DNA from 2 places in the Streptomyces sp. NPDC001927 genome. Region 2 is predicted to be linked to the other one. Evidence: riboswitches for the same ligand, from Rfam matches in the RefSeq annotation. Region 2 holds a riboswitch; the other holds the start of a gene.
The links. Region 2 has a riboswitch for cobalamin ahead of ACWCO8_RS16905 (ribonucleoside-diphosphate reductase subunit alpha). Riboswitches for the same ligand answer to the same signal wherever they lie in the genome.
Positions count from the first base shown of each region.

Region 1: it holds a riboswitch for cobalamin, as region 2 does, so the genes downstream of both, ACWCO8_RS07360 (CoA-acylating methylmalonate-semialdehyde dehydrogenase) here and ACWCO8_RS16905 (ribonucleoside-diphosphate reductase subunit alpha) in region 2, are expected to answer to the same signal.

Region 1 is NZ_JBSFEN010000002.1:648,091-652,074, forward strand. Features, by position in the region: gene ACWCO8_RS07350 (enoyl-CoA hydratase/isomerase family protein) at 1-91, opposite strand, end outside; gene ACWCO8_RS07355 (acyl-CoA dehydrogenase family protein) at 88-1,236, opposite strand; gene ACWCO8_RS07360 (CoA-acylating methylmalonate-semialdehyde dehydrogenase) at 1,243-2,766, opposite strand; cobalamin riboswitch at 3,032-3,203, opposite strand; gene ACWCO8_RS07365 (methylmalonyl-CoA mutase family protein) at 3,365-3,984, shown strand, end outside.
Region 2 is NZ_JBSFEN010000005.1:649,600-653,583, reverse strand. Features, by position in the region: gene mctP (monocarboxylate uptake permease MctP) at 1-1,485, shown strand, start outside; gene ACWCO8_RS16910 (GNAT family N-acetyltransferase) at 1,576-2,079, shown strand; cobalamin riboswitch at 2,132-2,256, shown strand; gene ACWCO8_RS16905 (ribonucleoside-diphosphate reductase subunit alpha) at 2,383-3,984, shown strand, end outside.

The DNA.
Region 1 (3,984 bases), on a different contig from region 2:
GGGGGCGGTTGAGGGTGATGTGGCCGATGCGGCCAGTGGTGTGGAGCAGGACGTGTGCGTGTGCGGCGTCAGGGGAGGTCGTCGAGGTCATTCGAAGGCCTCCGTCAGTCCGCGGGCCACGATGACGCGCATGATCTCGTTGGTTCCTTCCAGGATCTGGTGGACCCGCAGGTCGCGGACGATCTTCTCGATGCCGTACTCGCTGAGGTAGCCGTAGCCGCCGTGCAGTTGGAGCGCCCGGTCGGCCACGGAGTAGCCGGTGTCGGTGGCGAACCGCTTGGCCATCGCGCACAGCTCCGGCGCCCGGGGGTCGCCGCGGTCGAGGGCGTGGGCGGCCTGCTGGACCAGGGCGCGGGCGGCGGTGAGTTCGGTCGCCATGTCGGCGAGGCGGAAGCGGAGGGCCTGGGCGTCGAGGAGCCGCCGCCCGAACGCCTGCCGGTCGGCGAGGTGCGTGAGGCTGCGGTCGAGGGCGCTGCGGGCCCCGCCGAGGGAGCAGGCCGCGATGCCGAGCCGACCGCCGTTCAGGCCGTTCATGGCGATGCGGAAGCCCTGGCCCTCGACCCCGAGGAGCCGGTCGGCGGGGACCCGGACAGCGTCCAGGACGACCTGGCGGGTGGGCTGGGCGTTCCAGCCCATCTTCCGCTCGTCGGGCCCGAAGGAGAGCCCGGGGTCGTCCTTGTCGACGAGGAACGCGGAGACGCCGTCGGCGCCGTCGCCCCCGGTGCGGGCCATCACCAGGTACAGCTGGGAGGCGCCCGCCCCGGAGATGAACTGCTTGACGCCGGTGAGCACCCAGTGGTCGCCGTCGCGCACGGCCCGGGTGGTGAGCGCGGCGGCGTCCGATCCGGCGCCGGGCTCGGTCAGGCAGTAGCTGGCCAGGTCGTCCATGGCGCACAGGCGCGGAAGCCACCGGCGGCGCTGGGCGTCGTCGCCGTAGTGGTCGACCATCCAGGCGACCATGTTGTGGATGGAGAGGTAGCCCGCGATGGACGGGCAGCCGGAGGCGAGGGTCTCGAAGACGAGGACGCCGTCGGAGCGGGTGAGGCCGGAGCCGCCGGACTCCTCGCGGACGTAGACGCCGCCGAGTCCGAGTCCGGCGGCCTTGCGCAGGACGTCGACGGGGAAGTGCTTGTCGCGGTCCCAGTCCAGGGCGTGCGGGGCGAGGTGGTCCTGGGCGAAGTCGAGGGTGGTCTCGACCAGGGCCCGCTGGTCCTCGGTGAGCAGGGTCGTGGTCATGGGCGCTCAGCCCATCGTGGGGATCGTGAAGCTCGCGCCCTCGCGGAGCCCGGCGGGCCAGCGCGAGGTCACGGTCTTGGTGCGGGTGTAGAAGCGGATGGCGTCCGGTCCGTGCTGGTTCAGGTCGCCGAAGCCGGACCGCTTCCAGCCGCCGAAGGTGTGGTACGCCACCGGCACCGGGATGGGTACGTTGACGCCGACCATGCCGGTGTCGACGCGCCGGGTGAAGTCGCGGGCGGTGTCGCCGTCGCGTGTGAAGATCGCCACGCCGTTGCCGTAGAGGTGCTCGCTGGGCAGCCGCAGGGCCTCCTCGTAATCGGCGGCGCGGACCACGCAGAGCACGGGGCCGAAGATCTCCTCCTGGTACACGCGCATGTCCGGGGTGACCCGGTCGAAGAGGGAGGCCCCGGCGAAGAAGCCGCCCTCGTGCCCGGGAAGGACGAAGTCGCGTCCGTCGACGACGAGTTCGGCTCCCTCCTCGACCCCGATGCCGATGTACTTCCGGACCCGGTCGACGGCGTCCGGGCCGACCAGCGGCCCGAAATCGGCGTCCGGGTCGTCGCTCCGGCCGATCTTCAGCGTGCCGATGCGCTCCTTCAGCCGGGCGACGAGGGCGTCGGCGGTGTCCTCGCCGACGGGGACGGCGACCGAGACGGCCATGCACCGCTCGCCGGCCGAGCCGTACCCGGCGCCGATGAGGGCGTCCACCGCCTGGTCGAGGTCGGCGTCCGGCATCACGATCATGTGGTTCTTGGCGCCGCCGAAGCACTGGGCGCGCTTGCCGTGGGCGGCGGCGGTGGCGTAGACGTGCGCGGCGACGGGGGTGGAGCCGACGAAGCCGAGGGCGGCGACGCGGGGATCGTCGAGGAGGGTGTCGACGGCTACCCTGCCGCCGTTGACGACGTTGAGGACGCCCGCCGGAAGACCCGCCTCCAGGAAGAGCTCGGCGAGCCGCAGCGGTACGGAGGGGTCGCGCTCCGAGGGCTTGAGGATGAAGGCGTTTCCGCAGGCCAGGGCGGGGGCGGCCTTCCAGAGCGGGATCATCGCGGGGAAGTTGAACGGCGTGATGCCGGCGACGACGCCGAGCGGGGAGCGCAGCGAGTGGACGTCGATGCCGGTGCCGGCATTGTCGGTGAACTCGCCCTTGAGGAGGTGCGGGATGCCGGCGGCGAACTCCACGACCTCCAGGCCGCGTTGGAGGTCTCCGTGGGCGTCGGCGACGGTCTTGCCGTGCTCGGAGGAGAGCAGCCGGGCGAGCTCGTCCTTCTCCTGCTCGACGAGCTGGAGGAAGCGCAGGAGGACCCGGGCGCGGCGCTGCGGGTTCCAGGCGGCCCAGTCGCGCTGCGCCCGGGCGGCGTCGGCAACGGCGGCCTCGGTCTCGGCCCGGTTCGCGAGGGGCACGCGGGCCTGGACCTGGCCGGTGTTGGGGTCGTACACGTCGCCGTAGGCGCCCGAGGTTCCCGGGGTGTGCCTGCCGCCGATGAAGTGGGTCAACTCGCGGACGGGGGTGGTGTCTTGTGCGCGGACCATGAGTGCCTGCTCTCGTCAGGTGATCCGGATGGCGCGCCGGAGGCCGCCACGACCCGCGCACGCCGGTGGGGCGTGATGGTGCGGCGGGGTGGTGGCGGTGTACGGCGCGAGAGCGCGAATGGCGAGGCGCCGTCAGGTCCTGACGGTCGTGGGGTGGTGGAGTCCTGCTCGACGGGGTCCTCGACGGGCGGGTGCCCGTCGGCCGGATCCGCGGGGAGTGTGCGGGCGCACCGGTGCCATGCGTGTCAGCTCCATCCTCGTGGACAACACGGAACATCCCGCGGCCGGTATCCTGACTCCCGGATCAGCGCGCGCCGTCCGCCTTCCCGACATCACTCGTCAGTGGCGTGCTGCTCGACGGCGTACTCCCCGGTCACAGTGGCGGGACCGCGCCGGAATCACACCGGCTTCCCTGCACCGCGGGCCTTCGCCGCGACTATATAGTTGGACGTCCTAGTAAATCCACCCCCGGCCGGGTGAACCTGCGACACCCCTTAGTAGAGCGGAGTCGCCCGCGGCTTCAAGACCTGCTTGGAGAGGGCAAGGTCACAGCGGTGTGCACTGCTGTCATCTGAGCGAGCTGTCCTACCATCCGAGCATGACAGTCCTTCCCGACGACGGGCTCGCCCTCGCCGCCGAATTCCCCGACGCGTCCCGTGAACAGTGGCAGCACCTGGTAGCCGGGGTACTGCGCAAGTCGGGCAAGGACGTGGAGGGCCCGGCGGCCGAGGACGCCCTGTCCACCGCCCTGGAGGACGCGCTCCGCGTCCGTCCCCTCTATGCCGCCGAGGACACCGCCCCCGAGCCCGGCCTGCCCGGCTTCGCGCCCTTCGTACGGTCCGGGCGCCCCGAGGGGAACACGGTCGGCGGCTGGGACGTGCGCCAGCGGCACACCACCGCGGACGCCGGGACGGTCCTCGCCGACCTGGAGAACGGCGTCACCTCGCTCTGGCTGGTCGTCGGCGAGGGCGGCATCCCCCTCGGCAGCCTCGGCCGGACTCTCGACGGCGTCTACCTCGACCTCGCGCCGGTCGTCCTCGACGCCGGGCAGGACGTGGAGGCGGCCGCGCGCGAGCTGCTCGGACTGTACGAGGAGCGGGGCGTCGCCCCGGAGGCGGCGCGCGGCAACCTGGGCGCCGACCCCCTCGGCCTGGAGGCCCGCACGGGCCGGCCCCACGACCTCTCCCCCGCCGTCGGCCTCGCCGGGCGTTGCGTCGA
Region 2 (3,984 bases):
TCGTTCGGCACCTGGGTCACCTGGTTCCTGCTCGGCGGCGACCTCTACACCGCGTACACCTTCGTCGCGGTCCCCGCGGCGATCTACGCGGCGGGCGCGGCCGGCTTCTTCGCCGTGCCGTACACGATCCTGGTCTACCCGCTGATCTTCACCTTCCTGCCCCGCCTCTGGTCGGTGTCGCACAAGCACGGGTACGTCACCACCTCGGACTTCGTCCGCGGCCGCTTCGGCTCCAAGGGCCTGTCCCTCGCGGTCGCCCTCACCGGCATCCTCGCGACCATGCCGTACATCGCGCTCCAGCTGGTCGGCATCCAGGCCGTCCTGGACGTGATGGGCGTCGGCGGCGGCGAGAACACGCACTGGTTCATCAAGGACCTGCCGCTGCTCATCGCCTTCGGTGTCCTCGCGGCGTACACGTACTCCTCGGGTCTGCGCGCCCCGGCGCTCATCGCCTTCGTCAAGGACACCCTGATCTACATCGTCATCGCGGTGGCGATCATCTACATCCCGATCAAGCTGGGCGGCTTCGACGAGATCTTCGCCAAGGCCGGCGAGGCGTACGCGACGATCAACCCGGCGACCGACAAGCCGCGCGGCGCGCTCGTGCCCGGCGAGATGGGCCAGTGGGGCTACGCGACGCTCGCGCTCGGCTCGGCGCTCGCGCTCTTCATGTACCCGCACTCGATCACGGCGACGCTCTCCTCGCGCAGCCGTGACGTGATCCGCCGCAACACCACGATCCTGCCGCTGTACTCGCTGATGCTGGGCCTGCTCGCGCTGCTCGGCTTCATGGCGATCGCCGCCGGGGTCAAGGTCTCCAACGGCCAGCTCGCGATCCCGCAGCTCTTCGAGAACATGTTCCCGGACTGGTTCGCGGGTGTGGCCTTCGCCGCCATCGGCATCGGCGCGCTCGTGCCGGCCGCCATCATGTCGATCGCCGCCGCCAACCTTTTCACCCGCAACATCTACAAGGACTTCCTGAAGCCGGACGCCACGCCGGAGCAGGAGACCAAGGTGTCCAAGCTGGTGTCGCTGCTCGTGAAGGTCGGCGCGCTCGCCTTCGTCCTCACCATGGACAAGACGGTCGCGATCAACTTCCAGCTGCTCGGCGGCATCTGGATCCTGCAGACCCTCCCGGCCCTGGTCGGCGGCCTGTTCACCCGCTGGTTCCACCGCTGGGCGCTGCTCGCCGGCTGGGCCGTCGGCATGGTCTACGGCACGGCGGCGGCGTACGGCGTGGCCAGCCCGACCCAGAAGCACTTCGGCGGCTCGTCCGCCGAGATCCCGGGCATCGGCGAGATCGGCTACATCGGCCTCACCGCCTTCGTGATCAACGTCATCGTCACCGTCGTCCTCACCTTCGTCCTGAAGGCCGTGAAGGCGCCGGAGGGCATCGACGAGACCTCGCCGTCGGACTACACGGCGGACGCGGGCGACAAGGGCGTCTCGACCGAGCTGCCGAAGGTCGGCGCGAGCACGCACTGACGCCGTAGCGACAGCACGACCGGAGGGCCCGGGGTTTCCGAGCGGAAATCCCCGGGCCCTTCGCCGTGCCCCTCGGGCAGACTGCGGCCCATGGACATCACGATCAGGGCGGTACGGCCCGAGGAGTACGAGACGCTCGGCGAACTCACCGCGGGGACCTACCTGGGCGACGGTCTGCTGTTCTTCGGCGCGGAGGACCCCTATCTGCCCGTCCTCGCGGACGTCGCAGGCCGGGCCGCCGAGGCCGAGGTGCTCGTCGCCACCGACGGCGCGGGGCGGATCCTCGGGGGTGTCACCTTCGTGCCGGGCGGCACGCGCTGGGCGGACGTGGCGCAGGCGGGCGAGGCCGAGTTCCGGATGCTCGTGGTCGCCCCCGACGCGCGCGGCCGGGGCACCGGCGAGGCCCTCGTCCGGACGTGCGTGGAGCGCGCCCGGGCGCTGCCCGGATGTACCCGGATCGTGCTGTCGACCGACCCCGCGATGGCCGCCGCACACCGGGTGTACGAGCGGATGGGATTCGTCCGGACCCCGGAACGGGACTGGTCGCCGATACCGGACACAATCCCGCTGCTCACCTACGCCCTGGAGCTGTGACGCGACGCGACACAACATGTGGGGGGTGCCGCGAGCGGCGCCCCCCACATGTATGCTCATCCTCGCTGTCGTCGCAGGGGAATCCGGTGCGAATCCGGAACTGTCCCGCAACGGTGTGCTTTTGACGGCTTCGTCCGTCCGGTCAGTCCGAAGACCTGCCGACAGCACGCCCGGTCCTTCCGTTCCGGGTGACACAGACGTCAGGGCCTCGCGGAGTGGGCCGTGGCGCGGCTCGCCCCTGCCTTCGGGGAGCCGCCGCCCGCCTCCCCCGCCGGCCCCGAGCCGAGCGAGGGAGAGCCCCACGTGACCATCGCGCCCGCCGATCCGGCCGCAGCGATCGAGAGCGACGGCAACGAGAGCGACGGACCCGGGACCGTGCTCCTGCGGACCCTGACCGACCTCACCGCCGACCTCACGGACACCGACCCCGGCAAGGTCGCCGCCGCCGCGCTGCGGGGCCGCAACGCCGGCTCGGACGAGGCGGAGCTGCGCGAGCTGGCCACCGAGGCGGCCGCGGGTCTCATCGCCGAGGACCCGGCCTACTCCCGGCTCGCGGCCCGGCTGCTGACCATCACGATCGCGGACGAGGCGGCCTCCCAGGGCTCGGTCAACTTCTCCGCCTCCGTCGCCGTCGGTCACCACGAGGGCCTGATCGCCGACCGCACCGCCGACTTCGTCACGCTGCACGCCGACCGGCTCGACGCGCTCATCGACGGGCAGGCGGACGACCGCTTCGGCTACTTCGGTCTGCGCACCCTCTACTCCCGCTACCTGCTGCGCCACCCGATCACCCGCAAGGTGATCGAGACCCCGCAGCACTTCATGCTGCGTGTCGCCTGCGGCCTCGCCGAGGACGACTCCGCCCGCGCCCTGGACGAGGTCGCCGCGCTCTACGGGCTGATGAGCCGGCTCGACTACCTGCCCTCCTCCCCCACGCTCTTCAACTCCGGCACCCGCCACCCGCAGATGTCGTCCTGCTACCTCCTCGACTCCCCGCTGGACGAGCTGGACTCCATCTACGACCGGTACCACCAGGTCGCGCGCCTCTCGAAGCACGCGGGCGGCATCGGCCTGTCGTACTCCCGCATCCGCGCCCGCGGTTCGCTGATCCGCGGCACCAACGGGCACTCCAACGGCATCGTGCCGTTCCTGAAGACCCTGGACGCCTCCGTGGCGGCCGTGAACCAGGGCGGCCGGCGCAAGGGCGCGGCCGCGGTCTACCTGGAGACCTGGCACGCGGACATCGAGGAGTTCCTGGAGCTGCGCGACAACACCGGTGAGGACGCCCGGCGTACGCACAACCTGAACCTCGCGCACTGGATCCCGGACGAGTTCATGCGCCGGGTCAACGCGGACGCCGAGTGGTCGCTGTTCTCCCCGGCGGACGTGCCCGAGCTGGTCGACCTGTGGGGCGACGAGTTCGACGCCGCGTACCGCGCCGCCGAGGCGAAGGGCCTGGCCCGCAAGACCATGCCGGCCCGTGACCTGTACGGCCGGATGATGCGGACCCTGGCCCAGACCGGCAACGGCTGGATGACGTTCAAGGACGCCTCGAACCGTACGGCCAACCAGACCGCCGAGCCGGGCCACACGGTCCACTCCTCGAACCTCTGCACGGAGATCCTGGAGGTCACGGACGACGGGGAGACGGCCGTGTGCAACCTCGGCTCCGTCAACCTGGGTGCGTTCGTCGTCGGTTCGGACATCGACTGGGAGCGGCTCGACGAGACCGTCCGTACGGCCGTCACCTTCCTCGACCGGGTCGTGGACATCAACTTCTACCCGACCGAGCAGGCCGGCCGCTCCAACGCCCGCTGGCGCCCGGTGGGCCTGGGCGCGATGGGCCTCCAGGACGTCTTCTTCCAGCTGAAGCTGCCGTTCGACTCCCCCGAGGCGCGGGCGCTC